DNA from 3 places in the Lederbergia sp. B243.17 genome. Region 2 is predicted to be linked to each of the others. Evidence: riboswitches for the same ligand, from Rfam matches in the RefSeq annotation. Region 2 holds a riboswitch; each other region holds the start of a gene.
The links. Region 2 has a riboswitch for cyclic di-GMP ahead of AC0TWI_RS07505 (methyl-accepting chemotaxis protein). Riboswitches for the same ligand answer to the same signal wherever they lie in the genome.
Positions count from the first base shown of each region.

Region 1: it holds a riboswitch for cyclic di-GMP, as region 2 does, so the genes downstream of both, AC0TWI_RS10020 (chemotaxis protein CheX) here and AC0TWI_RS07505 (methyl-accepting chemotaxis protein) in region 2, are expected to answer to the same signal.
Region 3: it holds a riboswitch for cyclic di-GMP, as region 2 does, so the genes downstream of both, AC0TWI_RS10400 (LuxR C-terminal-related transcriptional regulator) here and AC0TWI_RS07505 (methyl-accepting chemotaxis protein) in region 2, are expected to answer to the same signal.

Region 1 covers NZ_JBWBKF010000055.1:48,557-58,605, forward strand. The annotation lists gene AC0TWI_RS09980 (M20 family metallopeptidase) at 1-1,205, shown strand, start outside; gene AC0TWI_RS09985 (hypothetical protein) at 1,192-1,374, shown strand; gene AC0TWI_RS09990 (NAD/NADP octopine/nopaline dehydrogenase family protein) at 1,426-2,529, opposite strand; gene AC0TWI_RS09995 (VOC family protein) at 2,789-3,190, shown strand; gene AC0TWI_RS10000 (GNAT family N-acetyltransferase) at 3,154-3,570, opposite strand; gene AC0TWI_RS10005 (hypothetical protein) at 3,654-4,604, opposite strand; gene AC0TWI_RS10010 (exo-beta-N-acetylmuramidase NamZ family protein) at 4,771-6,060, opposite strand; gene AC0TWI_RS10015 (glycoside hydrolase family 3 N-terminal domain-containing protein) at 6,084-8,168, opposite strand; gene AC0TWI_RS10020 (chemotaxis protein CheX) at 8,565-9,026, opposite strand; cyclic di-GMP riboswitch class I at 9,107-9,202, opposite strand; gene AC0TWI_RS10025 (OsmC family protein) at 9,861-10,049, opposite strand, start outside.
Region 2 covers NZ_JBWBKF010000039.1:44,220-54,268, forward strand. The annotation lists gene AC0TWI_RS07465 (hypothetical protein) at 1-679, shown strand, start outside; gene AC0TWI_RS07470 (ABC transporter substrate-binding protein) at 710-2,050, shown strand; gene AC0TWI_RS07475 (carbohydrate ABC transporter permease) at 2,118-2,993, shown strand; gene AC0TWI_RS07480 (carbohydrate ABC transporter permease) at 2,994-3,824, shown strand; gene AC0TWI_RS07485 (acetylxylan esterase) at 3,960-4,871, shown strand; gene AC0TWI_RS07490 (N-acetylmannosamine-6-phosphate 2-epimerase) at 5,012-5,701, shown strand; gene AC0TWI_RS07495 (ROK family protein) at 5,703-6,605, shown strand; gene AC0TWI_RS07500 (MurR/RpiR family transcriptional regulator) at 6,609-7,463, shown strand; cyclic di-GMP riboswitch class I at 7,968-8,074, shown strand; gene AC0TWI_RS07505 (methyl-accepting chemotaxis protein) at 8,327-10,049, shown strand, end outside.
Region 3 covers NZ_JBWBKF010000055.1:146,557-156,605, reverse strand. The annotation lists partial or broken gene AC0TWI_RS10405 (discoidin domain-containing protein) at 1-4,765, shown strand, start outside; gene AC0TWI_RS10400 (LuxR C-terminal-related transcriptional regulator) at 4,823-5,461, opposite strand; cyclic di-GMP riboswitch class II at 5,520-5,603, opposite strand; gene AC0TWI_RS10395 (hypothetical protein) at 5,903-6,325, shown strand; gene AC0TWI_RS10390 (MCP four helix bundle domain-containing protein) at 6,350-7,123, shown strand; gene AC0TWI_RS10385 (hypothetical protein) at 7,189-7,860, shown strand; gene AC0TWI_RS10380 (hypothetical protein) at 8,289-8,459, opposite strand; gene AC0TWI_RS10375 (helix-turn-helix transcriptional regulator) at 8,616-9,275, shown strand; gene AC0TWI_RS10370 (RidA family protein) at 9,292-9,663, shown strand; gene AC0TWI_RS10365 (3-oxoacyl-ACP reductase family protein) at 9,748-10,049, shown strand, end outside.

The DNA.
Region 1 (10,049 bases), on a different contig from region 2:
TGTCAACTACCCTACAAGCAGGTTTAAAAGACGCCATCATTGAAAATGTGGAGATCAATCGGGAATTGTACGTAAAGGTGAGCCATGATATCCACGCGAAGCCGGAAATTGGGAACGAGGAGTACTTCGCCTCCTCCCTCCTTGCCTCGTTGCTTGAAAACGAAGGATTTACCGTGGAAAAAGCCGTCGCCGGCCATGAAACTGCCTTTTTAGCGAGAAAAAAGGCTGATAAACCGGGTCCATCAATCGCCTTCCTGGCCGAATATGATGCATTACCGGGCATCGGCCATGCGTGCGGGCACAACATCATCGGTACAACGAGCGTCGGCGCAGCCATCGCCCTCAGCAAAGTGATTGATGAAACAGGAGGAGAAGTCGTTGTTTTCGGTACCCCTGCCGAGGAAGGCGGTCCGAATGGAAGCGCGAAAGGAAGCTTCGTCAAACATGGCCTAGTGGAAGGAATCGACGCTGCGCTGATGGTTCATCCATCCAATCAAACAAGATTGACAAGCTCCTCTCTCGCTGTTGATCCGCTCGACTTCGAATATATTGGAAAGCCGGCCCATGCTGCGGCTGCTCCGCATGAAGGAATCAATGCGCTTGATGCCGTCATCCAGCTTTTCAACGGCATTAACGCCTTGCGCCAGCAATTGCAGGACGACGTGCGTATCCATGGCATTATCACTGATGGCGGCGATGCACCAAACATTATCCCGGAATACGCAAAGGCGCGATTCTTTATCCGCGCATCTACCCGGGCTCGCTTAGACGAAGTGACGAAGCGTGTCAAAGCGGTGGCGGAAGGCGCGGCCCTTGCCACCGGAGCAGAGCTGAACATCATCGCATTCCAGAACCAAGTCGACAATCTGCTTGCAAATAAAACCTATGATGCAGTTTTCAAAGATGTAATTGAGGCACTCGGCGAAACCGTCATAGCCGATAAAGACAGCGGCATTGGCTCGACGGATGCCGGCAACATCAGTCAGGTCGTCCCGACAATCCATCCGTACATTAAAATAGGAGCAGACGACCTCGTCGGTCACACTGTACCGTTCCGGGAAGCGGCAGCCTCTCCAGAAGGCGACCGTGCGCTGATCACAGGAGCAAAAGCACTTGCACTGACTGCGTTTGAACTCGTGACAAAGCCTGACCTGCTTGCCTCAGTCAAACTGGAGTTTGCGGAGAGGAAAGATGCAGAAGGCTGATGAATGCAGAGATTGCACATTCTGGGTCGAACTGAGAAAAAGCATTCATTTGGCCGAGCTTGCCCAAGCATTTGAACAATCCATGCAACAGCAAGGGAACACTGGTTACAGCCTTGAAATCGTGGAGCATGACGGGAAACTATGGGCGTGTTTTAAACATGAAGAGTAAAATAAGAAAAGGCTGACCGGCCAGAAATTCTCTGTACGGGTCAGCCTTTTCTTATTCATGTATAAGTGTTTGGGCTCCGAGAGTCTGAAGCAAATCCTCGGCATTTAGGAATCCAAGGCTCTCAATCGTCCGGGCTTTGGCGAAGTAGTCCTCTCCGACCATGATGCCGGATAACGTGATAATTGAATCCGCAACAGGTGTTGGTACGCCCAAGTGTTTGCCGAAAGAGTGAAGCAGGCCAAGCCCGATTGGGACATCTTCCGTGATATAGCGGTTATCGACCGATTCCGTCCGTAAATCTTCCACACTGTTGGCGTAAATATCGAACGCTTCGTCTTTCGTATAACGGCTCGGATCGTCAAACGTCCTGACCATGAACTCATCAAGATAGGATCGCGGCTGTGCATTTATTTTTACCAGGACCTCCATCTTTTCGTCATCAAGTTCATTGGCCACTTTCCATGTGGACGGCGTGAACCCTTCGGTATACATCGAAAAGTTGCCATTGGAATTTTCAATATACGCCGCATTTAAAGCAATTCCGACTGTATGCATAATTAAATTCGGATTATGAAGCGCTACCTCGACAATATTATCCCGCTCTACGCAATTTCCGATGATCGGAGTCAAGACAGAACATGCTTCTCCGACACGATCAGACGGCAGGGCCGCAATCGGATGCCCATAGTTTTTCGAGTAAATCTTCACTTCTCCCGGCTCCGTCACGCGGCAGCTGTATGGCAAAGTCTCCCCTTCAACAAACAGAGGGGCATCGTCCTCCCGCCCAAGCCGCTTCAGCTCATTCATAAAAATCACACTGCCCAGATAACCAGGGCATATATAGACGATTTGATCTTTGTTCACATGCGGAGCAAGCGCCCTTGCCAACTCTTCATGATAATTGGATACATAATAAACGAGGATGACATCCGCGTTTGGAATCGCTTCCGCTGGATTGCATGTCACTTGCTGCAGCGGGAAGACACCTTCGCCCTCGATTCCTTCCAGCTTGATGTGCCCGGTCTCTCGCAGCTTTTCAAAATGTTTATCCGGACGGCTGCTCAATTTCAGGATGCTTACTTCATGTCCCTCTTTTGACATGCATGCTGCCGCAGCAGAACCGCCATGCCCTGAACCAACAATCGTAATCCTCATTTTCAATCTTCCCTCCTGAAATTCTGTTCTCGCTGTGAAAATTAATTGTTTGTGATAGTTTTCACATTATCCTTCTAAAAGAACCTGCCTTGGGGAAAGGCAATGTGATGGCTAGTATTCTATTCCCTATATACCAAGCGATTAAACGCAAAGTTAGGATACGAGCGGCGCAATCAGTATTACTTATCACTGCCATTCACTATCTGTCTTGGCGTTGTTCGTTTCCTTAATCTACACTAGTAGTAAGGAGGGAAAAATGATGCAGAAAAAAAGTAGATTGATAGGGATTGACCATATCCAACTTGCCGCTCTTCCTGGCTCGGAAAAGGAGGCAAGACGCTTTTATGGGGGTGTATTGGGCATGGACGAAATCGAGAAACCGGTTAGTCTGAAGGGCCGCGGGGGCTGCTGGTTTCGCTGCGGAGCCCAAGAGGTTCATATCGGGATTCAGCCTGATTTTACACCGGCTAAAAAGGCGCATCCCGGTTTTATTGTCGAGGATTTGGAAGGCTTGAAGCACGTATTAAGGGAAGCGGGTTTCCCGGCAACCGAAGACAAACCTATCGCTGGCCGGGAGCGCTTCTTTACCGAGGATCCATTCGGAAATCGGATTGAGTTTTTGGCTTATTCTGAACGTGTTGAACCGGACTGCCGCTCATAATTTCTTACAAGCATCCCGTTCGTCTTCATCATGCCGAACTTTTCATAATAAGGGACAAGATCATCATCACAGCAAAGATCAACCATATAAAGATGATCCAGTTCCAAAAGCATTCTTCTGACAAGTTCCTTGCCGATTCCCTGATCCTTGTAATCCGGCAAAACTTCCAGAAGCGGGATATAGGCAGAGAGCACGCCATCGCTGATCGCCGTAATAAACCCGATTACCCTGCCCGTTTCTTCCTCAACGGCCAGAATATAGGCGCTGCTCCGCCGCAGCAGTTCCAGATGCGTATCGGGCGACGGCGGGTTCGGCCAGCCGTCAAAAAAGCCTTTCAGCATATCTGCTGTTATTCCGTCTAGTGTGTGTTGGTATTTCATCCTGATCCATCTCCTTTTTCTCGTATCTTTCTTCTTCAAAAGATGATTCAGGATTAAAAGTGAAGCAGCATATCTTCAACCCCTTATGAAACGATGATATTCTGCTCTTGCCGGTCTAGCTCCTTTAATTCTTCTTCAGCTTCATCCCGTTTCCGCCGCAGTCTTTCCTGTGTCTGCCGAACATCTTGCAGTACCTCATGAAGCTGACCTTTTGCATCGGTGATCCGGGAATGGACCATCCAGTCAGAAAATATGTTATCGAAAAAGAGATCCGTAAATGTGAACACATCGTTCTTGTTCACTTTAAAGGACTCAGCTGCAAGCTGCTGCACATCATGCAATTCCGTCTCATAATGACGGAGGGCACGTTCAGCTTGATGGACATAGTCATCGGAGCTGTTCATTTCCGAGTATTTTAAAGCAGAGACGATCAGACCTCCGCCAAGAAAGGTATCCCACATCGACAGCCCTTCCGCGTTTCCAAGCTTATCGAGAGCCCGGTCAAGTGCTCGGATTGCCCGAATCCCGGCTTCTTCTGCCTCGCCGATTTCTCGCATCAGGGAGCGGATTCGGATCCGGTCATCGGCAATTTTTTGCAGTGTCCGATTCGCGGTTGTATCATTCTGCCGAATCCATAATTCCTTTTCTTTCAGGAACTCTTCCCACTCTTCCTCAACAAACTCCAAGTCCCTCCGGTTCACGTCTTCCCGCAGCCTTTTCACTTCTGCCTCCAGATCGATCACTGTTTTTTCGGCCTCATGATAGCGAAGTTCTACCTCGGCTACTTCTCTCATTTCCTTTTCCATTTCGATATCCCATTTGCCGGTCAATTCCTTCAGCTTTTTAGCGAATGAGAACTTGCCCAGATTGATAACGTCCTGCTGTTCTTTCGTCAGTTGACGTTGAAGCCGGTCTTTTTCCAAAATCGCGTCCTTCAAAAGAGCTTCCCCCGCATCAAGTCTCCTCTTGATCCGCTTCCACTCATTCCGTCTCATCGTCAATTCCATTTGCCGCTCATGGATTTCTCGGTTCATAATTCGTACACTCCTTTATCTATCATACGGATGAGATTTATAGGAGGTTTCAATTTTTCCAGACTTTTGACTTACACGTTAAAAATGGCAAGGCCGAAGGACGGGAAGTTCCTTTCCCGACTTCATAGAAAAAAAGCCGGACTCTCATAAGTCCGGCCGCTACCTATTAATAAAGAAGATATTTCTTTCTCACTTTCTCGAAATCTTTCAATTCCGGCTCCCAGCGGGATTTCATTTGTTTTACAGTCATGCCATTTTCAATCCCTTCACGGACCCATCCGTTTCCGATCAAGTTGTCGAAGAAGGATGTAAGAGTCACTTGCTCTGGGTAGAGATCATGGATCGTTTTTACGATATGCAAACCTGTTTCGACCGGCTGGTAAGCCTCTCTGTCTGTAATATGGATCTGAATTCCGTGGGAAAGCTTACCGCTATGCTTCGAAAATGTCGGTGTGAATGATGCGGCTCGGAAGCTGACACCCGGGAGTTTTAAATTATTTAATTTGCTGGCAAGTTCCGTACTGTTAATAAATGGAGCACCAATCAATTCAAATGGCTTTGTTGTGCCCCTGCCTTCCGATACATTAGTGCCTTCGATCAGTGCTGCTCCCGGATAAACGATCGCAGTGTCAAGTGTCGGCATGTTCGGTGACGGCATGACGAACGGAAGATCCATCTCATCAAAATAAGATTTGCGCTTCCATCCCTTCATCTCGACTACCTTTAAATCCGCTCCGATTTTAAATTCGGTGTTGAACAATTTAGCCAATTCCCCAACCGTCATGCCATGGCGCAGCGGGATTGCATACTGTCCAACGAATGAAGCGAATTGAGGATCAAGTACCGGCCCTTCGACCTTTGTTCCGCCAAGCGGGTTCGGCCTGTCCAGGACGATGAAAGGAATGCCTTTTTCCTTCGCTGCTTCCATTGCAAGTGCCATCGTATAAATATAAGTATAGAAGCGGGATCCGACATCCTGAATATCAAAAACGAGGACGTCCACATTTTCCAGCATTTCTTGTGTAGGTTTTCGTGTTTTCCCGTACAGGCTGTAAACCGGAAGGCCCGTTACTTCATCAATATAGTACTCTACATACTGTCCCGCCTGTGCATCACCGCGCACCCCATGTTCCGGTCCGTAAAGAGCGGTCAGCTGCACGTCCGGGTCGTTGTGGAGCAGGTCAACGATGCTGTTCAAGTTTTGGTCCACGCCTGTCGGATTTGTAATCAGTCCGACACGTTTTCCTTTAATAAGATCTTTCTGCCCATCGAGCAGTACTTCTACTCCCAAAGAAAACTTGTTCCCTTTTCCGGAATTCTGACCTTTGCCGTTGCCGTTATTGCCTTGGTTATTCTGATTTCCTCGGTTGCCCTGGTTGCCGCTTTCTGCAAATACTGCAGAAAGCGACGACATGACCAAGATTGCGGTAACAATCGTAATCAGCCACTTTTTCATCTTCATTCAATTCTCTCCCCCATTCAATAGGTCAGCCCGTGGCCAAATTTGTACAGGTCTCCGCCCGCAGGATTCGGGATTGTGACCGGAAGCTTGCCTGATGGTGCTGTCTCTCCGAATAGGATGGAAGCCGTTGCCCTGAAGCTCGCAGGACGGAAGCTATATTGGGCGAGATACGCATCAACATCCGGATAAGCCATGATGTCATACGGATTGCGGATGCCGACTGCAATGACCGGTACATCGATTGCCTTCTCCAGTCCACTTACCATTGCCATCTGTGGATTTGCCGGATCTCTTCCCGCAACATTGGAAGTTGTTGTTCCAGCGATAACAGCCTTCGCTCCCTTTGCCTCTTCCATCTGTGCTTCTGTAAGCGGCTTATCTGTCTTGATCAGCACCGTATTCTCATGGTGACTTTTTATAGCGTTATACAAATCATCAATATACGTGTTGCCAACAACGACAATTTTATCGGACGAAGCCGGTTTTAAAGGCAATGCGCTGTTGCTGTTTTTAAGAAGAGTGACCGATTTTTCAGCGGCTTCACGTTCAATTTTTTTGTGAGCATCCGATCCGACTATTTTCAATGCATTAGCTACTTTGCCCTCAATCGGCTGCGGATCCTCTTCCTTCAATATTCCTCGTTTGATTTTCAACGAAAGGATTCTCTTTACAGATGCTTCAACTCTTTTTTCAGAGATTTCTCCTGTTCTGACCGCCTCGATAAGGCCATCTCCCACGCTTTCCAACCCGACCGGCATCAAGACAATATCTGTTCCGGCCTTCACAGCACGGATGACTGCATCAACGGGTCCGAAATGGTCGGCAATCGCCTGCATGTTAAGTGCATCTGTAGTGATTAGACCTTCATAGCCCATTTCTTCCCTAATCAATTCTGTCAACACTTTATGCGATAAAGTTGCCGGGATATTGATCTCTGTCCCGTCCTTTTTCGAAATCGCTTTTGTATCGTCTATTTTCGGGAATGTGACATGAGCCGTCATTATCGCATCGATGCCTGCTTCCATAGCCTTTTGGAACGGATAAAGTTCAACTTCCTTCAGCCTTTCCTTGTCATACGGCACTTCAGGCAATCCAAGGTGCGAATCGACAGCAGTGTCCCCATGTCCTGGAAAATGCTTTGCCGCTCCAGATGTTCCCGTCCCTTGCAGTCCCAGCGTGTAGGCAACACCGAGCTTTGCTGTCAACGCCGGATCCTCGCTGAATGAGCGAACACCAATAACAGGGTTATCCGGATTGTTGTTTATGTCGAAAGACGGGGCGAAGTTCATGTTGATGCCGAGCGAATGCAGCTCCTCACCAATTGCTTTGCCGACTTGGCGGGACAATTCCTCAGAACGTGTGGCGCCAAGAGCCATGTTCCCCGGAAAGTCAGTGCCCGATTGGAGCCTTGTCACGATTCCGCCTTCCTGGTCAATTGTTATGAGCAGTCCGTATTTTTCCGCAGCCTCTTGGTATTCGGCAACAAGCTTTGTCGTTTGTTCCGTTGTCACTACGTTTTCCCTGAACAAAATGACGCCGCCCAGGTGATATTTCTTTACAAGCTGTTCAATCTCACTATTGATTTCTGTTACATTCTTGCCTTTCCATGTACGGAAATCAGGCATCAGCATTTGGCCGATTTTTTCTTCTAGTGTCATGCTTCCGATAGCACGATCGACAAGATTGTAGCGGCTGCCTTTGCTTTTATCAATTTCAGCTGTAACAGGAGGCTTGCCTTTCCCTTCCCGTGCTGCCGGGTCGGGCTTCGCTTGGATGGCGATCCGATCTGAATACTTTCCATCCGACACTTCGATGAAGGTTTTTCCTGGTTTTCCGGTTACGGTTACGACGCCGCTTTGATCCACTTTAGCGACATTTTCATTTGTTGATGTCCAAGTGAGGTTTTTCGAGGCACCCATGAAATGCCCCTCCCCATATACATGAACCCCACGAAGCTGCAACTTTTCGCCTTCAAGCTTGGCTGTAGATTCGGGAAGGTTCTGCAAAATAACCAGGTCGCTTACATCCTGATTTTCGGCAGCTTGTACAACTTTCCCTCCGCCTACTGCACCCGCAGAGAGAACAAGTGCTGCAATGATAATTGGAACTAATAAGTATTTTCGCAAAATCACCAATGATCTTCCCCCATCTCATAATGTTAATTTTTTTGAATCTAAACCCATTTGCATTGCAGACTGGCAAGTTGGTATCGATTCCCCAGAGAAGCCCTTCTTGCTAAAATCCGTTTTCACTCCCTCCCTCCTTGAAAACCTTTTCATTTCCACTCTAACGAATCCGCATAAAATTTTCCATGATTCAGAAGTACCTTCCCACTCAGCATTCATGCAAATAATCCAACTTTTGAACTGTTACATATGAACCGAACATACGTTTGCAACCGTTTGTATCCATATTATCTCCAATATCGTCTCTATGCAATCTTTATTTATTTTTCCAAAAATAAAACCCTGCAGAGTATTCTCTGCAGGGCAACATCGTTAATCGATTAATAAATAGATATCCAAATCTCCGCAATTCTCCAGCACAACACCTAGCCGTATTGCTTTTTCGTAGCCTGACAGCTTCGTATCTCCTTCAAAAATTGTCGGAGATGTAATGTCCGTTGAAATTCCGTCCGTGGCGATGATTGTAGAAAGGGAACCGGCAATCATATTGCCAAGCTCACCGCTGAATGAGACGAGCATCTCTCCTTCCACCGGCATTCCGAACATCGCTTCTGCGACTGATTTGAATACGTCCGTGCCGCCAGAGATTATCAACTTACCTTTCACATCTCCAATGATGCCGATCAGCACTCCGAATTGAAGTTGCAGGGAATTCCCTAATAAATCCGGTTGCTTCATTTCCTGTTTAATCGGCAAGATTGCTTTTAAGGATGTATACGTACCATTGAGCAAATGCCCGACAACTTTATTCCTGTCTGCAAGTGAAACAGCCACCCATCTCCACTCCCCTTTCAATGAAATTAAAAAAAGGCTTCTCCGCAAAAAATACAGAATCAGCCAATCATTCAGTAGTGTTTGGCAACCTGGCAATCATAGCGCGACTCTCTTCATCACACCTTAGACCCATAGCTTTGCGTCCTGCCTTTTCAGACAGTTTGCCTTTTACTAAATATGAAAAATGTCTATATCCTTTTTACTATAAAGTCAATCAAAAGACAAGGTTATCCGCTATATTTCTTCCTATTTCAACAATGTTTTTATCATTTCAGGTCTTTTGACCTAAATCTAATGGGGTAGCTAAAAACTTGTTCACGTGATTCCCCATCATGAGATAGAGTTGGAAAGTTCATTTCTTTCGAAGCTATAATCATTCATCTATTCGATTGCTGTTATATTGGAATTAGGATTGGGCAGCGAATCCGGGGGGAAGTGATCGCCAATAGCGGAAGCAATCAAGTTCGAAGGGATCAGGCAGAAGATACAAGCGGCAATCTGACTCTTTAATTTGTTAGCGACGAGGACGTGGCCCAGACATGCGGGGACTACCCGGTTGCTGGGGCAAAAGCGTTCGCTGGGCTCAGCCCCGACCCCAAGATAAATATTATTGCCTTGACGCAGAACAGGTAGGGATAAACCAGTTGAGGGATGTTGAAAATTTCCGCCGAGACAATCAAAGAATCGGATACCTCCGAAGTTTTTCCCTTCTCGCATACTGGGATATCGTAGACCGGTGGATGATTGTATCGACAGACTCGGGGACGACAGGGGGAATTCATAATCTCTTTTTATGCTGCGCCCCATCTTGAGCGAGATGGGGTGCAGTTTTTATTACTTTTTCTTCCATTCGCCTTTTAAGGTGACACCAGCGTCTTTCAGCAAATTCCACAAAGGGCAACGCTTTTCGACCGTTTCCTTGAGCCTCCGGATTGCCTCGTCCTCTTCATCCGTATCCAGAATCACTTCAACCGTCACGGCTTGAAAATAGGTCTGAACCCCTTCTACTCCTTTGAAGCCGCG
Region 2 (10,049 bases):
GGAATCAAGCATGAATCCGCATTTCGAAAGCATCGTTCACGCTGCATTCTTACAGGCCTACCTAGTGAGCGATGATCGAACCTTTTTAGATGTTTCATTAAAAGGCACACGCTTTTTGCTCCGGAATAAAGAAAGAATGAAGTACATGTATAGTAAAACGGCTGGCTATAGCAGGTTTCTGCTCGCGCTTGCCCAGTTGTATAGCATGACAAAAGATAAAGAGGTATATGCAGGCTTAAAAGAGATCATAAATTATTTGTCAGTGCATCAGCATGAGAAGGGTGGGATCCAGGAGGCAGATAACCCTGATCCAGATAGATATGGAACCGAAGATACAGGAGTGTTTTTGTGGAATGATGAGGGTATAGCGGATCAACTATATACGAATAATTTTCTAATTATGAATGGAAATGAAGCAGCCATTGCTACCCAAGATGATGAGGTGGAAGAGTTTTACGGCAAGTTGGTAGATTATATTTGTGCTATCCAAATCACATCTGCTAAGCCTGAATTTGAGGGGGGGTGGATGCGATCATTCCATCTGCATAAGGATGAATACTTCGGCAATAACGGGGATACGGGATGGGGTCCTTACGTAATTGAAAGCGGCTGGACACCTGCTATTATTTTGTCAGGATTAATCCTTAAAGAGTTAAACCAGTCATTAATAGATAAGTAAGCAAAATCCAAAGGAGAGAGTGGGAATCCTATGAAAAAGTTTTTATTAATCGTAATGATATTATCGCTCTTTATTGTCGGGTGTAGTTCGAAAAACAGCAGCAGTTCCGGTTCCTCCGGTAAAAAGAATGAAAAGGTCACTGTCGAGGTAATGATGTTTGAAGGCGGATTTGGTTCTGAATGGGTGAAGGACTCTGCAAAGACATATATGGAGAAAAACGAAAATGTTGAGATTAAGGTAACCGCAAGCCCTGATATCCATACTCAATTGCAGACAAAGTTTTTATCAAAGGATGTTCCGGATTTAGTGAACCCGGGTCCTAGTTTCGATATTCAAGGTATCATTAATGAAGGAATGATTGAACCACTAGATGAAGCGCTGAAAGAAGATGCTTATGACAGCACTACTAAGTGGATCGATACTTTTGAGCCAGGACAATTTAATCTTAAAAAAGACGGAAAAACATATGGGATCCCTACCATCTTCTCACCGGGTTATATTTGGTGGTATGACGAAAAGTTGTTTGAAGATAATAATTGGGAACTCCCTAAGACTCAAGAGGATCTATACAAATTAAAAGATGAAGCAGAAAAAGCAGGAGTATCGGTTTTCTCTGTTCCAGGTAAGCATCCAGGCTACTATTACTATGGTATTTACTTGCCGCTCGTTGAGAGAATTGGTGGAAAGCAAGCAATTCTAGATGCGTTCAACCTTAAAGAGGGGGCATGGGAAGCACCTGCATTTGTAGAAGCAGCTAAAGAGTCACAGAGAATGGTAGACGAAGGACTTTTCATGAACGGGACATTTGGTCTTTCTCACACAGAAGCTCAAACTTTGTTTTTCCAACGTAAATCTCTTTTTGTAATGGCGGGTTCATGGTTAGAGGGCGAAATGCAGGATGTCATTCCAAGTGACTATAAATTAAGAGCACTGAATCAGCCTGCTTATGATGGAGGCAAAGGGGAACAGCTAGCGCCAATTTCTACTGGATGGGGCGGGGCATGGTACGTTCCGAGCGGTTCAAAAAACAAGGAGGAAGCAACTAAGTTCCTTAAGTTCCTTTCAAGTGAACAGGAAGTAGAGAAAATGGTGGCATCTAAAGGGCTGGCAAGCGTCATTAAAAACACCGATGATGCAATAAAATCCGAACCGCTTAAAAGTGCACTTGAAGTTTTGCAAGAGGCGGAAGGTTCTTACGCACCGACAGCTATGAATGATTCTTATCCTGAAATGGCTGGAAATATAATTAACGTTTATCAAAGTCTAATGCTGGGAGAAATCACCCCAGAAGAGTTCGCTAAACAAGCAGAAAAGTTTGCGGAACAGACTCGAAAGGATGACAACATAGAGAAGGTTGAATACTCCTGGTAATTATATATTTAAAGGGGGAGGTCTAAGAGTTCTTAGGCCTCTCTATTTTGAAAGGTTGGGCTCTCGGATGGTAAATAAAAGCGAAAGATGGTCTATTCTTCTATTCCTATTACCCGCTTCCATTTTATATCTGGTATTTGTTATATATCCCTCTTTCAACGCACTATTAATGAGTTTATATAACTGGCGTGGGCTTGGCACAAAAACATGGATAGGTCTAGGAAATTATAAAAGAATGCTAGAAGATGAGATCTTTATTAACTCATTAAAGGTTACTGGTAAGTATATCTTGATTCAGGTACCGGTAGTATTAATTCTATCGACTATAATTGCAATATCCATCTCGTATTTTCTAAGGACTAGATGGTTAAACATTTATCGATCCATCACTTTTTTTCCTTACATTCTTCCAGGCGTGGCTATTGCGATGCTTTGGTCTACAATCTTAAACCCAGTGAACGGCATGCTTAATGGTTTGCTTGATTTGGTTGGCCTTGATTTTCTCATGACGGAGTGGCTGGGAAGGACTGAAACTGCATTTGGAAGTGTTGTGTTTGTAAATGTTTGGGCCATGGTTGGTTTTTACAGCATTTTGATTCTAGCGGCTATCCTTAATATCCCACAGGATATTTTAGAAGCTGCAGAGATTGATGGAGCAACAAACTTTAAAAAGAGTATCTACATCACGCTGCCTATGTTAAAAGATATTATGCAGGTCGTTATTATTTTCACTTTGATAAATACACTTAAGGTTTTTGAAATGCCGCAGTTGTTGACAGGCGGGGGACCAAATCGGTCTACTCAACCGATTTCACTTTATATCTACGAACAAGCCTTTACCAATTTTAATTTCGGCTACGCGTCAGCGTTGGGGGTTATATTTCTAATTCTTACACTCATTGCATCGATGCTGACTTTGCGAATAACGAGGAGGGAAGGATAAATGCGTAGAGTCATCAAAAAAATTAGCGGACATCTTTTTCTTATCATACTTTCAATCTTGATCATTGTTCCTGTTCTTTGGGTGTTTGTTAACTCTGTTAAATCATCTGCTGATATTTTATTAAAGCCGCTGACCCTGCCTGCAGAAATCACATTTGACAATTATCGAAATGCTTGGGGCGAGGCCGGTTTAGGCAGTGGTTTTATCAACAGTATAATTGTAACAACGATTACTGTTGCATTAATCGTTGTTATTTCAGCCATGGCTGCTTACGTATTGAGCAGGAAGAAATTCAGATTTCGAGGTGTTGTTCGAAATGTATTTTTAATGGGTCTCATGCTGCCCACATTTTTGGCAATGGCTCCTTTATTTCTGTTGATGAATAGTCTAAATCTCGTGAATAGCATTCCAGGTCTGATTTTAGTGTATGTAGCCTATTCATTGTCCTTTACGATTTTTATGTTAATCGCTTTCTTCAATCAAATTCCCGATTCATTAGAAGAAGCTGCGATTATTGACGGGTGTGGACAGTTTCGTCTTTTTTGGAAGGTAATGTTTCCACTTGCGAAACCAGGATTAATCTCTGCAGCGATCTTCAATTTCGTAGGAATTTGGAATGAGTATATTTTAGCTCTCATCTTGATAACAGACGATCATTTAAAGACATTGCCTGTTAAATTGGCGAATATCATGATGGTTCAACAATACCATACAGATTGGGGAGCGCTGTATGCCGGGCTAGTACTGTCATTCATCCCGGTTACAATATTTTACTTGCTATTCCAAAGACAGCTTATTGAAGGATCGACAGCTGGTTCTGTAAAGGAGTAGGTGTTTGAATGATCGCTGAAAAAATAGGGTTATTTTTCCATGCATCTCTATACAGAGAAGGGTGAGTTGGAGTGAGTCGATTGATTGGTGATTATTCGTTAGAAGAGTTAGCTATCTATACGCCGACATTAAAGAATAAGCCCCCCTGACTTCGATACCTTCTGGGAGATAGAAAAGAAACGAATCATAAACTCTCAGTATTCCGTAGATTATCGTTGGATAGAGTATCCGATTCCTCTTGTCGATGTTGCAGACCTCACCCTTTATAGTTGGGATGGAACGCCGATAAAAGGGATCTTGATCAGACCGACTAATAGAGACAAGGGACCGATCCTTGTGAGTTTCCATGGCTATACAGGTGGACGAGGGTTGCCCTCTGAATACTTAAAATGGGTACTTCAAGGTATAACGGTTATCGCATTTGACGTAAGGGGGCAAGGCGATTCTCCTGACCATGCCAATTATCCAAATGGCAGTAGAGTTGCTGGATGGATGACTTCTGGCATCATGGAAAAGGAATCCTATTACTATACAAATGTATATCGTGATATCATTGCGCAATTAACCTGGATTTTTTCAAGTGCTCCTGTCAAGCCAACCACATTGGGGGTTGCAGGCTCATCGCAGGGTGGAGGATTAGCTTTAGCAGCTGCAGGACTGGAAAAGAAAGTACAATTTGTCGTTAGCGATTGTCCGTTCATTACTCATATGGAAAGAGCATTGGCTATCGCTTTATCTGGCCCGTATATGGAGATTATTAATTACATGAAATATCATAGTCCAGAAGGAAAAGCGAAGGAAGCGATCCTGCAATCTATCGCTTATGTGGATGCACTGTATTTTTGTCCGCGTATTCAAGTGCCTGTACTCATGTCAATAGGCTTAAAAGATTCGGTTACTCCTCCGTCGACTGCATTTGGAGCATTTAACCATATCGCGAGTAAGTGTAAAGATATTTGCACTTATCCATACTATATACATGAGCCGATTCCATTTCATGAAGAAAAAAAGATGGCCTTTATTCATCAACAAATACAAGGTATGTAAGCCTGCATTCATAAACATGGACACGCGTCCCAGGTAGCCAAATGTCCATGAGGTTTCGCAGGAGATTCATAGGTTCAAAGAGATGATCGTTGAGACAATCGCCATTTTATATAATCATCTATACATCGGAGAGGAAATCTATGAAAAATAATAATATGATTTTGCAAGCTATTAAAGGTCAATTGATCGTCTCATGCCAGGCCTTGCCGGAGGAGCCGCTGCACAGCCCGTTTATCATGGGGCGGATGGCGAAGGCGGCGGAACTCGGTGGAGCGATGGGCATTCGGTCGAATAGTGTGGAGGACATCCGGGAAATCAAGACTGTCACAAAACTGCCGGTCATCGGGATCATCAAAAAGATCTATGGAGATTGTGATGTGTTCATCACGCCGACACAAGCGGAGGTCGATCTTTTGTATGCGGAGGGTGTAGATATTATTGCGATGGATGCAACGCTCCGTGTGCGGCCGGACGGGAATACAGTCAGGGAGCTGTTCCCGGCAGTTCGGGCGAAATATCCGAATCAGCTTTTCATGGCAGACTGTGCCACATATGAGGATGCTGCTGTTGCCTATGAGTTAGGCTTCGATTGTATCGGCACAACATTATGCGGATATACCGAGGAGACCAAAAATACCCAGCTGCCCAATATGGAACTGGTAGAGAGATTAGTGAAGAATTTTCCGGTGCCAATTATCGCAGAAGGCGGGATTTGGACGCCGGAGCAACTCCGCGGAGTATTTGATAGAGGCGTTCACGCGGCAGTCGTCGGTACAGCGATTACGCGGCCGATGGAAATTACCCGCAGGTTTTCCGAGGCGATACAGTAAGATGAAAGCGATGAAAATATTGGGCGTTGATATAGGTGGCACTTCAATTAAGCTTTGCCGATCTGATGCTGCTGGACAGATCGATCTCTTCGAGGAATATGATTCTGATGCCAAAAAGGGTGGCCCCCATCTTTTTGAGAGGGTTTCTAGTATAATAGAGAATCATAATGGATTTGATGCGATTGGCATTAGCACTGCCGGACAAGTGAACCCGGCGGATGGCTCGATTTTATATGCGAATGAGAACATACCGAATTATACGGGGATGAAAGTGAAAGCGCTGCTTGAGGAACGTTTTCAGGTGCCGGTGAAAGTGGAGAACGATGTGAATGCGGCAGCGCTTGGAGAGAAATATTTCGGTGCCGGGAAAGAGTGGAATGATTTCATCTGTCTGACGTATGGAACCGGAATTGGCGGGGCGATCATTATTGATTCCGGCATCTATGGCGGCAAAAGTGGAATTGCTGGTGAGATGGGGCATATGATTACGCATCCTTACGGGCTCGATTGCAATTGCGGTAAACAAGGCTGTTATGAGATGTATGCATCAACGACTGCACTTATCAGGGAGGCCCGGTCCATAAATCCGAATATGACAGACGGCAGAACGATCTTCACCTTGTATAAGCAGAAAAATGCCGGAATGGCAGGTGTTGTGGAGCGCTGGATTGAGGAAGTTGTGCTCGGTCTGGTGACACTCGTCCACATTTTCAATCCACCGGCCATCATTTTGGGCGGCGGTGTCATGGAGCAGGAAACCATTCTGGAAAAGATAGAGGAACGGTTGAAAGATATGGTGATGGTGAGTTTTTCTGATGTGAAAATCCGAAGGGCGGCACTTGGGAATAAAGCGGGTGCGTTGGGCGCAGCCTCACTGCACCTCCTATCCTCTGCGAAGGAGTAAACGATGGCGAATATAGATCTGTTTTCTAAAATGAAGTCTAGGTATCAGTCTTTTACAAATACGGAAAAAAAGGTTGCCGACTATATCTTTGAGCATACGAAGAGCGTCGTGTACATGTCGATCACAGACTTGGCGGATGTTTGCAGGGTAGGAGAGTCGAGTATTTTCCGTTTTTGCAAGTCAATGGGTTTCAAAGGATATCAGGAGTTTAAGATTGCGCTAGCGCACAGTACGACCTTGGAAGATGAAACCCCTCAGCTTTCGAATGAAATTACAATGCAGGACAGCATTCCGGAATTGTCATCCAAGGTGTTGCGTGCAACGGTCAATGCGCTGGAGCAAACACACAGCCTTTTGCAGGAAGATGAGGTTTCTCGGGCAATTGATTATTTGGTGAAGGCTGAGAGAATTCACTTTTTCGGGGTAGGGGCGTCTTTGATGACCGCAATGGAAGGGAAAAATAAGTTCATGAGAATTTCGAATAAAACCGAGTGTTCGATTGATTCCCATTTGCAGATCATGTCTGCTTCATTGTCGTCAGAAAAGGACGCGGCTATCCTCATCTCGTATTCAGGCTCGACAAAAGATACAATAGCCGTGGCCAAAGTGCTTGAGGAACGGAAATGTCCTGTCATCTCGATCACCCGGTTTGCCAAGTCTCCCATCACTGAGTATTCAGATGTCACCTTGCTTTGCGGTGCCAACGAAGGCCCTCTTCAGGGTGGGAGCATCAGCGCGAAAATATCTCAGCTCTATTTATTGGATGTCTTATATGCAGAGTATTTTAAGCGGACGAAAGAGGAATCGATCACGAACAAGGAAAGAACCGCTAAATCGGTAACCGGAAAGATGGTATAAGGTAGTTTTTAGAGTTCCTTCAACGAGGCTTTGCAGCGACGAATTGCTGCAAGGCCTTTTTTTGCGTAGAGCTATAGATGCTTGAATGAGAAATACGAAAACAAGACGTAAGGGAAGAAAGGACAATTATATATTAAATTTCTCTCCTGAATTAGGTGTTTTATCCCATAAGGCGAGGGGGCTTATGGAAGGCTCCCTTCTAGTACTTTTGGGCTATGTGGATGTGCAGTATAAGAATCTATTTTGGTACCAAACAATATTGTTTTCAAAAAGCCTATTAAAAATTGTTATTCCAGTCCGATATTAGTTTAGTGACCTAATTTCATAGGAAAACTGTGGGGAAACTACAAGCAATATCCGACTTCTGAACTAGTTGCAACCATTTAAGTTCATTCAGTAAAGAACATTCCTAATTTGAAAAAGATTACCTTTTTTGCTAAAAATGTTGAAATTTGTCGGATTATGTGAGATTATGGTCAAGCGTGATTTTAGTATTAGTTATATGGAAGATAAAGGCAAACTATTCCGAAAGGGTAGGACGCAAAGCCTAGGGTCTAAGGTTTAGAGATGGATGAATCCGTAATCTAAACGATGATCGCCTGGTTACCAAAGAGTGGATTAATGCATATTATTATCCTTTGTTTGGCTATTCTATATTTCATAGAGTAGTTTTTTTTTTGCAATTCTAATCCCAGGAATAAAAATTAATTACATAAACCTGTGTTGCTTTTTCGTGAATTGTGAATGTAGGGTAATAATTTTGCTGGAAAAGGGATGAGACAGTAGTGAAATAAGCATGTAATGACTATGGAGCAGCAGGAATCTTGTGCTTGGGTTAATTAAAAATGGAAAGGTTAGGAGACATGAATAGAAAAGGATTTTCATTTAAAGCAAAGTTTTTAATTTTTTCCTTACTCTTATCACTAGTACCTGTTATTTTAATTGGCTTTTTAGTTAATAAAACGGTTGGTGATATAACTCAAAAAGATTATATCAATGCTAGTGAAAGAGAAATTAAACAGGTAGATAATGGAATTTCTTTGTATTTTGATTCTATTAGAGAGAATGTAAATTTATTAGCTACCAACCCAGAGGTAGTAAGTGCTGATTCAAGCATTACCTCTTATAAAGATATACCAGGAGAAGAGACAATCAACATGACCCCTTCAACAAATGGGGAGAAAGAAAAAGCAATATATAATGTACTCTATCAATTCGGTAAAAGTCATCCTAATGCAGCTTATGTTTATATGGGCACATCCGATGGGGGATATGTACAATATCCTGAGGGGCCTGTAGCGGCTGGTTTCGATCCGAGAGACCGCCCTTGGTATACTACCGGTATTGAAGAACCAGGGAAAGTAAAATTAACAAGTGCCTATGCCGCAACTGGGATTGAAGGAATTATTGTAAGTAATGTCGTTGCGATTGAAAAAGGCGGAAAACCAGCCGGAGTGCTAGGCCTGGATGTTAGTTTAGAAGGTTTGACCGATATTATTAAGGAAATCAGCATAGGTGAAAATGGATATGTAATTTTAGCGCAAGGTGATGGAACTATTCTTGCACATCCAAAGAATCCAGATATGAACTTTAAGCCAATTTCTGAGCTTAACGTTCCTGAACTAAAGGATTTAAGTAAAGATGGTTCATTTGAAACAAAAATTGACGGAAAAGACTATGTGTTAAACACAGTCTCCTCAAAAAATGAAGGCTGGAAATATATCGCTGTTGTTGAGAAGAGTGAACTTTTAGCTACTGCAAATTCTGTGCGCTCCAAAATATTCATTATCGGCGGGATTTTCGCTGTTATATCTGTGCTCATTTCCATCTTGTTTAGTTTAAGGATAACGGGGAGAATCAAAAGTATTAGTGATTTATCTCTAGCGATGTCCAAAGGTGATTTGACCCAATTAGTCAAGGTTACGTCAAATGATGAAATTGGAGAGATGGGTAAGAATTACAACATTATGGCTAGTAGTTTAAAAGAGACAATGAAAAAGATATCGCTTGAATCGCAGCAATTGTCGGCTACATCTGAGGAGCTGGCTGCTTCTTCAGTCGAGAATCAAGAAGCCTCCAATCAAATCACGGAATCAATTCAAGAAGTTGCCAGCGGAACTGACGATCAGAACGCCGCTATGAAGAATGCAGTAGATATTATCAATGAAGTATTTAAGCACGTTGATGATGTTACATTGAGTATGAAAAATGTTACGGATACGATCCACCATTCAGCCGAATCCGCTAAACAAGGCAGTGAAGTTGTGAATCATACCGTAAAGCAAATGGGTGAAATAGATAAAAATGTAACCTCTTCTGCCCAAAAAATTAGCGTATTGAATGAGAAATCGAACGAAATTGGCCAGATAAGCCTAATCATACAGTCCATTTCAGAGCAAACGAACCTATTAGCTTTAAATGCTGCAATTGAAGCTGCAAGAGCCGGCGAACATGGGAAGGGCTTTGCTGTAGTGGCAGATGAAGTAAGAAAGCTTGCAGAGCAATCAAGCCATTCAGCATTGCAGATCAATACGATAATTAATGACATAAAAGTTGGCATTGAAGATTCAATGAGTTTTGTAAATC
Region 3 (10,049 bases), on a different contig from region 2:
GATGTCCAATCCAGGCAGATATATAGAATCGAATAGCGAAGTTGTATTGAGCTATGATTTTGAAAATGTAAAAGGAAATACGGTCGAGGACAAATCGGGGAATGGCTACGATGCGGAGATTGTGGGCGGGACTGTGGACGACGGTTCACTCTCCTTGGACGGAAACGGTTATTTGAAACTGCCGCTCTCGGGTATGGGCTATCCATATACGGTTTCCTTCGATATTGAGCTGGAAGAAGGTTCGTCCCCTGACGCAACCATCTTTGCGGGAAAGGATGCCAATTTCTATTTGAATATCGACCGCTCTGGGAAGCTGGGATATGAAAGAAATGAACCAACCTCCCCGAACAGCGAGCATAAGTTTATCAATTATAAATTCGGCTTTGACCAGGGCCTGCCAACAGACAAAAGGACAAATGTCTTGTTGATGGTCGACAAGAAGGAAACAACCATCTTCTTTAACGGGCAAAAGGTTTCAACTGCGAAGCAATTGAACCGAAAGGAACTAAAGACAGGCGATTCTACGTCTTTGGTGCTGCCACTTGAAACGATCGGGAAGGGCATCAAAGGGAAAATTGACAACATCAAGCTGGTGAATAAAGTATTATCCAACAGCTTATCCAGGAATATTGCCTTGAATCAAAAAGTGACGGCCTCCTCCGAATACAATGCTGAACAGGCAGCATCCTTCGTAACGGATGGGAATTTCGGATCGAGATGGGGCTCCCAGTATAGCGGCCTATCAGATGCCGATAGAGATAAACAGTGGCTTGAAATTGAGTTGGATGCCGTATATGAACTCGACACGGTCAAAATCTTTTGGGAAAATGCCCGGGCCAATGTCTACGATATCCTCGTTTCAGAGGACGGCAAGGAGTACACAAAAGCCTACTCCTACTCAGAAACATCAGCGAAAGCAAATACGGATACGGTTACTCTGCCCAACACAAAAGCCAAGTTTATCAAGATTGACATGAAAAAGAGATCCACCAAATATGGATACAGTATTTTTGAAGTAGAAGTATTCGGCAAAGTGGACTTTGAATTCGCCGAAAAGTTCATAGCTGAATCAAAGGAACGACTGAAGGCTGTATCTGAAAAGCTTAGCGGGATGGCTGAGAGAGAACAGCTCGAAGCCGCGATTGCCGAACTGGAAATCTTCCTATTCGACGGAAATACGGACATGTTCCTATTTGACAGGTTAATCGGCAAGCTTACACAGGCAAAGCAAAAATTTGAGACAAGCATCCTCGACCTGACTGCCGCCGAAAAGCTGATCAAAGAAGCGAAGGAAATCCTCTCGATTACACCGCCAGAAAACAGCGGAAAAATGGAGCGGGAGACGTTGCAGGCTCTTATCGGAGAGTTGGAAGCAATCATGGCAGGCGATGTTATAGATAGGGCCGCCTTTGATACGTCGTTCAATCGACTGAGGGAGGCAAAGGAGCAATTTATCGCCAGCATTCAGTACGCTGACTTCCCGAGAAACCTCGCTTTGAAACAGAAGGCCACCGCTTCATCATCGTATAACGACAGTCAAGGGATACACTTAATAAATGATGGAGATATGGGAACCAGGTGGGGCTCAAAGTATGAAAAAGGAGCCAATTTTGTAAATGAACAATGGGTTCAAATCGAACTCGAGAAGGAAACGGATTTTGACACATTAATCCTTCGATGGGAATCAGGCCGGGCACAGAAGTATAAAGTATCCGTATCAAACGATGGGGTGAACTACAAAGAGGTTTATGCTCAAGATAAAGTGACATCGAACCTTACCGATGTTCTTGACCTCAAAGACAGCAAAGCGAAATACGTAAAAATTGACATGCTGAAAAGAGCAACAATATACGGATATAGCATCTTTGAACTGGAGATTTATAACTACTCCGCAGCGAAAGAAGTAATCAGCCAGGCAAATGGGCTGCTTGAAAAGACTCCGGCCAATCCGAATATTGATGCCGAAAAGCGGGCAGAGGAAGAGCTGCTAGCTGCTATCAAACGTATGCAAGACTATATCGCCAGCCAGAAAAAAGATGAGGTAAGCTACAATACAGCCCTGAATAGCTTGCACGCAAAAAGCAATGCCTATCGGGAAGCTGTAAACAACACCTCACTCTCGGTAACACCAGAATCAGCACAGCTAGCAGTGGGTGAGACACTTCAGCTTACCGCTAAGACAGAGAATGAAACCGGCTTAAAGTGGAGCAGCAGCGATACAGATATTGCCACAGTAACAAACGATGGCCTAGTTACCGCCATTGGTCCAGGAAATGTGCAAATTAAAGTAACCACTGAGGACGGCTCGCAGTCTGCGGTTAGCCAGATAACGGTAACTAATCCTATAGATAAAACTGCTTTGGAAACGCTCATCGATGAAGGGGAGAAGTTGCAAAAGGAAGAGTACGAGGAACAAGGCTGGGCAGTATTCAGGGAGGCACTTGCCGCAGCAAAAGCGACTTATTCAGACAGTGGAGCGAAACAGGAAGAAATTGAGCAAGCATATGCCAATTTAACGAGAGCTATAGAGGGTCTTGTGAAGATTGATGCAGAGCTTCCAGATAAAACAAAGTTGAACGAAACGATAGCGTTGGCGGAGGCAAAGGAAGAAGCTCAGTATGAAGAGGAAAGCTGGGCAGTCTTTGCTGCAGCATTAAGCGATGCGAAGTCCGTTGCAGCTCAGGAAAACGCATCTCAAGCGGATATCGATCAAGCGGTATTGGCATTGAAGCAGGCGATGGAAGGCTTGCAGCCAAAGGAATCATTGTCTCCGGATAAAACGAAGCTAAGAGACGCTATCAATAAGGCAAAGCAATTAAAAGAGGGAGATTACAAAGAAGCGGGTTGGCCAGCCTTTATGGAAGCTCTAACAATTGCTGAAGAAGTACTTTCAGATGAAGAGGCTACTCAGGAGACTATTGATAAGGCTCTCGAGCATTTAACAATAGCAATGAATCACTTAGAAAAGGTTCAGGACGATTCTCCAAATAAATTTAAGCTGATTGAACTCATTGAAGCGGCGACTCAAAAACAGCAGGCGGATTATGAGGAAGAAAGCTGGGATCTGTTTGTGATGGCATTGGAAAAAGCCGAATCCGTCTTGGAGAATGAAGAAGCAACCCAGGAAGAGATTGATGAAGCGGTTAACGAGCTGGAAAAGGCGTTGGAGGGGTTAAAGCGCATTAATCAGCCGGATACAGCAGAACTTGAAGATTTAATCGAACTTGCAAGCGGAAAGCATGAAGCAGAATACAAGGAATCCAGCTGGCAGATTTTTGCCGAAGCTTTAGAGCAAGCAAGGGCTATTCTTGGCAGTGAAACGGCCACTCAGGAAGAAGTCGATGAAGCGGCTGCAGCATTACAGGCTGCGATGGACCGGTTGATCAAGAAAGATCCACAGGTCACGGATAAATCAAAACTAAAAGCGGTCCTAAATCAAGCTGCGGAGAAGAGAGCATCGGATTATACTCCTGAGAGCTGGGAACCATTCATGCAGGCCTATACTCAGGCGAATAATGTTTTAGCGAACCATGAAGCGGACCAAGATACCATTGATCAGTCTACCATCTTGTTGATAGACGCCATGAATCAATTAGTGAAAATCGCTGTTGAACCGCCAATTGTGGTACCGCCAACGCCGCCAGTGGTGAATCCGCCGACACCACCGGTTGTAGTTCCACCGGTACAGCCTGAAAAACCGGCAGAACCGGAAAAGCCAACCATCCCTGAAAATGTTGTTATTACAGGGAAAAGCGCACTGCAGCAGGCGGAGGATAAGACGGTCAGGGCGATAGAGATCAAGCTTCCAGCGTTAACCGATAAGACAAATGAAGTAATTGCGGAAGTCCCTGCGGATATCTTGAAAAAGCTTGCTTCATCTGGAAAGCCTGTAGTCGTGAAATCCGGCGAAATGAGTGCAAATATACCGGCGTCGTTGCTACACTCCATTTCTAAACAAAATATTGATCAGCTATCCATTCACTTGGGAATCAGTGATCAAAAACCAAATAGAAATGAAGCTGTATCGCCTTTGTTTACCATTCAAGTAAAGGTGAAAACAGGAGGGAAAACCGAAGTGCTTACAAACTTTGCTGAACCAATTACAGTTCAAGTTCCTGTAAAAGACGGGGCAGTGAAGGATAAGCGCAAAGTTGCGGTGTATAGAGTGGATGAAAATCAGCTTGCCTATGCGGGTGGGAAATATAACAAAGGAAGCATTGAATTTTATGCTGGGCAATCCTCTGACTATATAGCCCTAGAAAGAAACCTGACATTTGCAGACATCCAAAAGCACTGGGCTAAAGATCAAATTGAAGTATTGGCCTCCCGTTCTATTACGAATGGGAAAGGCATGGATGAGTTCGCTCCAAACGATTCGCTTACACGGGCGGAATTTGCTGTACTGATTGCCCGCGCTCTCCAGTTACCATCGAAGGCATACGAAGGCATCTTCAGCGATGTAAACGCGAATAAAGATTGGGCATACGAAGGGATTGAAGCTGCCTACCGTGCAGGCATTATTACTGGCAGAACGCCGAACACCTTCGATATGGATGCAAACATCAGCCGTGAAGAATTGGCGACGATGGTGATGCGAGCGATAGAATATCGCAATCAATCCCTGACAGAGAACTTGAATACACAAGGAAACTTCAAGGATCAAGGTGCCATCAGTTCCTTTGCAAAGAAAGCTACATCTCAGGCAAGCGCATTGGGCATCGTCCAAGGCAAGGAGGACAACGTATTTGATCCCAAGGGTCAAGCATCACGCGCAGAATCTGCAACGATGTTGTTCAGGGCTTTGGCTAAACTTGATGAGTTTTTAACTGATCTGATATTGAACAAGCCCCGTCGCATTCGCATACAGCGCAGCATGGGTGCGGTCGGCCAAGTTCAATTTGGAGAGGACTTGACTGACATGTTTCTTTACTGTGTTCTCCGAGATGAACAGTCTTTCGGAGATTTGTTTATTTGATAGCCCCATTCCGAGTTCGCGCAGCACTTCTTTCTCCTTATATGTAAGCTGTTCTACGTGGGTAATTTCTTCAAGCTCTTTTTTTTGCATGAACTGGTCAAAGACTTCGGGGTCGTAATATTTTCTGCCTCTTTGAATGAGGTGGAGGGCATGAATCAATTCTTCTGGGAGTGCTTCTTTGGAAATGTAGCCGTCCACATTCATCGCTCTAGCGTGTTCAAAGTCTGCCGGTTCGCTTGAAGACGTAAGGATGGCAAACTTCGCCCTGCAGCCTCTATTTCTCGCCTCTGCCATCATCCGTAATCCGCAGTCCGATCCTATATGAAGGTCTGTCAGTACGAGATCCGGTTTGAAACTACTTATTAAGGATAAGGCGTCTCTACTACTTTTTGCTTCTTCCAGTGCTTCCACACCTTCCTGATGGGACAAAATGGAGGCAACTCCTTTCCGAATGAGAGTTTGGTAATCCACAAGCAAAATCCGCATCACATCATCCCCCTTTTGCAAAATAAAAACCCAATTCCCCTTGAACAAACATGTCCAAGCAGAACCAGGCCGGTTGCACCACTCACTCCATACATCCCAGGTGCCCATATAAAGGATGTACTTCATCGTTTCCGTGTATAGGTTTTCTTCTACCAAAAAGTATACATAGAGTTGGGAAAAAACATTGTCGTTTCCTCATATTAAGGTAGTTCTATTTTTGTAATATTCCCTCTTATTTTGCTGTTCTTCAATTTACTGGTACAAAGGTATACCACGAAGTTGGTACGTCAGGAGAAAATGAGGGGCAAAAGATTACCCTTTAGAGGGAAGTGAAATCCCGCCCATCCTCCTATACTGAAGATAGATTCAAAGAGTTGAGAGAGACGATAGGAGGGGGTTTGCGAACGAAGTGAGGCAACAATGAATTAAGAGGTGCTACATATGAAAAGGTCTTTTACCATTCTAACCCTAGTACTTTTGCTTTTATGTGCCGGAACCATTTATGCAAGCAGCAATTCTGATCAAAACCTTTCTCAATGGTATGAAAAGGTGTTTGAGAGCAAGAGTACACAAGTAGGAAAAGAAGCAGCAGCCGGGCTGATGAAACTCATTCAGCAATCAAATTCCTTTCTAGCAAAAACAAAGGTGAATTCTGCTAATGCACTGGCAATCTTCCAGGCTGACACGACACTCGGTTTTATCACGAACATCCAACAACAAAAATCCGATTACGTAACAGACATCAAGGCCGCAAAGGAACAGCTGCATAACGAGAATTTACGAGAGTACATCGAAAACCGCAATATCGAAGCGGATATAGAACAAGATGTTGAAAAAATAATGGAAGAAGTCTTTAACAACTAAAAACAATAAAAGGGGATAAAAAACATGCTGAAAACACTTAAAGGGAAAGTAATCGCAGGAACAGTAGCTGTCGGACTTGTAGCGGGTGGAGGAGTGGCATTTGGTGCGACAGATGCAGGACAGAATCTGTTGAACTGGTATAATGCCCAATTTGGAAAAGCAAGCAACACTGTTTCAAAGGAAGTAGCTGCCTATGGGAATGGAAAGGTCGACGGTTTTGTTGAGGAATATAACGCATTAAAAGCAACCACTACAACAAAGCTTACAGAAAAAGGAGAATTTGTAGCCGGGGTTACAAACAAAGCTGTAAGAACTACAGCTGATGGACATATTGACGCAATCAAAGAGCAAAAGGCACATATCGAGGGCTATCTCGCAGATCAATTTGATAAACTGGCCCAATATACGCAAGGATTGATCAATGAGTCCGGTGACAAAGCATTAAAGGATGCAAATGCCGACCTGCAGAAACATGCTGTTGCAGTAGGGACTGAAACGAGAAAGAACATGGAGGAAGATATGAATGCTGCGACGGCAGCAGCACTGAAGGATTTAGAGGAGACGATTAAATGGGCTAAAGAAGACCTCCAAGCACAGCTCGATAAGGAGACGGGGCTGACCATCGAGGAAATCAAGGCAATGATTGATGCGAAGATTGCTGAGCTGCGCGCTGAAATTACGAAGAAAAACAATTCATTGATTGCTCTAGAGGAAAGAATAATTGTGAATACAGGAAAGATGGCTCAGATCCGGGCACAAGCAGAAATTGAAAAAATGGTAAACAATATGAACAACTAAACTTTCTTACAGCAAAAGGGCCTCCATATCGAGGTCCTTATTGTTTACGACAAGGAGGGAATGAGATGAAAACCAGCAAATCTGTAAGAAAAGTGTCCATCTTGCTTGGGACAATGCTGCTGGCGGCAGTGATTGGCAGCGGAACGACCAAAGCCCTTGCAGGTCAAGACATCTTTGCCATCTTAGCAAACTGGTTCAACACCAAACAAACGGAATCCGTCCAACAAATTGAAGCAGCAATCACCGCTGAAAAAGAAAAATTAATGGATGAACTAAGGATTGCAATGCAAGAGGAAAAGCAACGGGCTGAAGAAGAAATCGCAAACTTCAGGGCCGAAGAGATCGCAAAAAGGGTGGCAGAATTGCAAAGCTATGCTGCCAGCCTGAACATACATATTGATACTTCCGCTCAAAAGGCGGAAATATCCGCTGATCTTGATGCTACGTTGGCGGCTGCTCTGGAACAAATCAATCAACAGGTAAGTGCTGCACCGCCGGCAGGGGGGATAGCACCTCCTCCAGTTGTTATTCCTAAGGAGGAAATTCCAAACGAAGAAAATGCTAAACCGTCAGTTGACGGGGAAGGAACGGAGAGTCCAGCGGTTGATGAAGAATCTGCCTTCGAGCAAGAATCAGCCGAGGAGCCAGCTGGAGAGGATGCGGGAGAGCAGGATGAGACGCCCTCTGTACAAGTAGAAGAACTGGAACTCAATAGTGTGAATTTGCATTTAAAATGATTGAGTAAATGGTTAATTTGTCGAAGAAACCCCTGTAGAAAAACGAGGCCACTGAAAAAGTCTATATTGGGATGGGAAACCGAGAATGGGGCGATTCCTCATTCTCGGTTTTTCGCTTTGAACCCGGGGATCTGCGTTCCAGGCGGACGCTTTCCGCGGGGCAAGCCTTCCTTTCGTGGATAAATGGCAAGTACCTACCATCATACGGCAATCAAGGTACGCCTCAAGAAAAGTATGTACGTCCCAGGAAAAGTATGTACGCCTCAGCGAAAGTATCTACCACCTCAGGAAAGTTATTTACCAATTAACCGTATTATCCCGAGGCCAAGAACTCCTGTCATCTGAAGCTTGAGCTTCGGGCCAACAGGATGTCCTTAGGTTAATGAAAAAATAGTACAAAACGGAAAGGAAAGAGGGACATTCTGTCGTTATTCAAGCAGAATCTGTCTCTTTTTCCCATGTAAAAAGTATGTTTCATAGAAACTTAACGTTTTTTCAGTGGCCTCAGAAAAAAATGCAGGGTTTTTTGCTATACAATAGCCAGTTTCAAAATAGTTCGATTCAGTTTCCACTACAGGCTTTTCCTTCACTATCCCCATGTGCAGAGTCCTCCAATCAAAGGAAATCTATAAATCTAAAAGTTTTTTTGGCCTGCTAACAAAATTTTTAGAAAAACAAAATAATTGTTTGACAAACTAAAAAATATTTTTTATTATGAATAACAAGAAGTTTGGTAATTCAATGGAGGTAGAGCAGTGGAAAGCATTAAAGACGAAATGCCTTTTCTCAGTTCACTTGTAAAAGGCATTGCGAACCAATTTGGGGAGACATGTGAAGTTGTTCTGCTAGATTTGACTCAGTACGAAGAATATGGAAGCGGTTTAATTGTTCTTATTGAGAACGGGCATGTAACGGGCAGGAAAGTGGGAGACACAGGGACGAATATAGGATTGGAGGTGCTTAGAGGCAATATGGTAGATGGGGACAAGCATAATTACCTCACAAAAACGAAAGAAGGCAGGATGCTGAAATCTACCACCATGTATATACGGAATAGTGAAGGTGTCCCGATAGGCTGTATTTGCATAAACTTTGATATTACAGATTTGATGATGTCTGAATCTGCTATTAAGAAATTCATTGATTTGGATGGCTTGAAGACGGATGTAAATGAAGTCTTTGTTAATAATGTAAACGATGTCTTGGATCTTCTCATACGAGAGGCGGATGACTATGTCGGCCGTCCTGTAGCAATGATGACCAAAGAGGACAAAATGAAAGGGATCGAATACCTGGACAAAAAAGGAGCTTTTCTCGTTAAAAAAGCTGGAGATAAGGTTTGCGACCATTATTTGATCTCTAAATACACGCTTTATAATTATCTGGATACAATTCGAAGTATTGTCACTGAATAAGAGGAGGATACACATCATGAAACAAATTATCAACACACATTTAGCACCTGTCCCCGGAGGACATTTTTCACAAGGAATTAAAGTGAACAGTACCATTTATGTTGCCGGTCAAACACCGATCAATGCTGAAACCGGGGTGATGGCGGATACGATTGAAGAACAGACGAGACAGTGCCTGCTGAATATTAAGCATGTTTTGGAGGCGGCTGGTGCAGGATTGGAAGACGTTGTAAAAATCAATACCTACTTAACGGATTTAGACGATTTTGATAAATACAACGAGGTATATAAAGAGTTTTTTAAAGAAGGGTTGCCTGTGAGAACAACATGCGGCTGCCAGCTGAAGGGAATTCCGATTGAAATCGATGCAATCGCAGAATTAGGTTAAGAGAATCAATTGAGTCAATAATAGTTTCCTAAACTGTTATTGACTCAATTCAGATATTAATCGCACTTAAGAGAGGAGAATACTATGAGATTGGAAGGGAAAGTGGCTGTAATCACCGGCGCAGGTCCGGGTGAGGGAATCGGAAGAGCGATTGCATGTGCCTTTGCAAAGGAAGGAGCAAAGCTGTCACTGAATTATTTTGCTGGTAATGATGAGTTGAGACAAAGATTTTCTGAGGAAATACGTGAGTATGGCCCCGACGTTTGTGTAGTAGAAGGGGATATTTCAAAAGAAGAAACTGCCAGTAAGTTGATTTCCAGCACAATCGAGAGGTTTGGAAGGATCGACATTCTCGTCAATAACGCCGGCATCTCCACTCCAAGTTT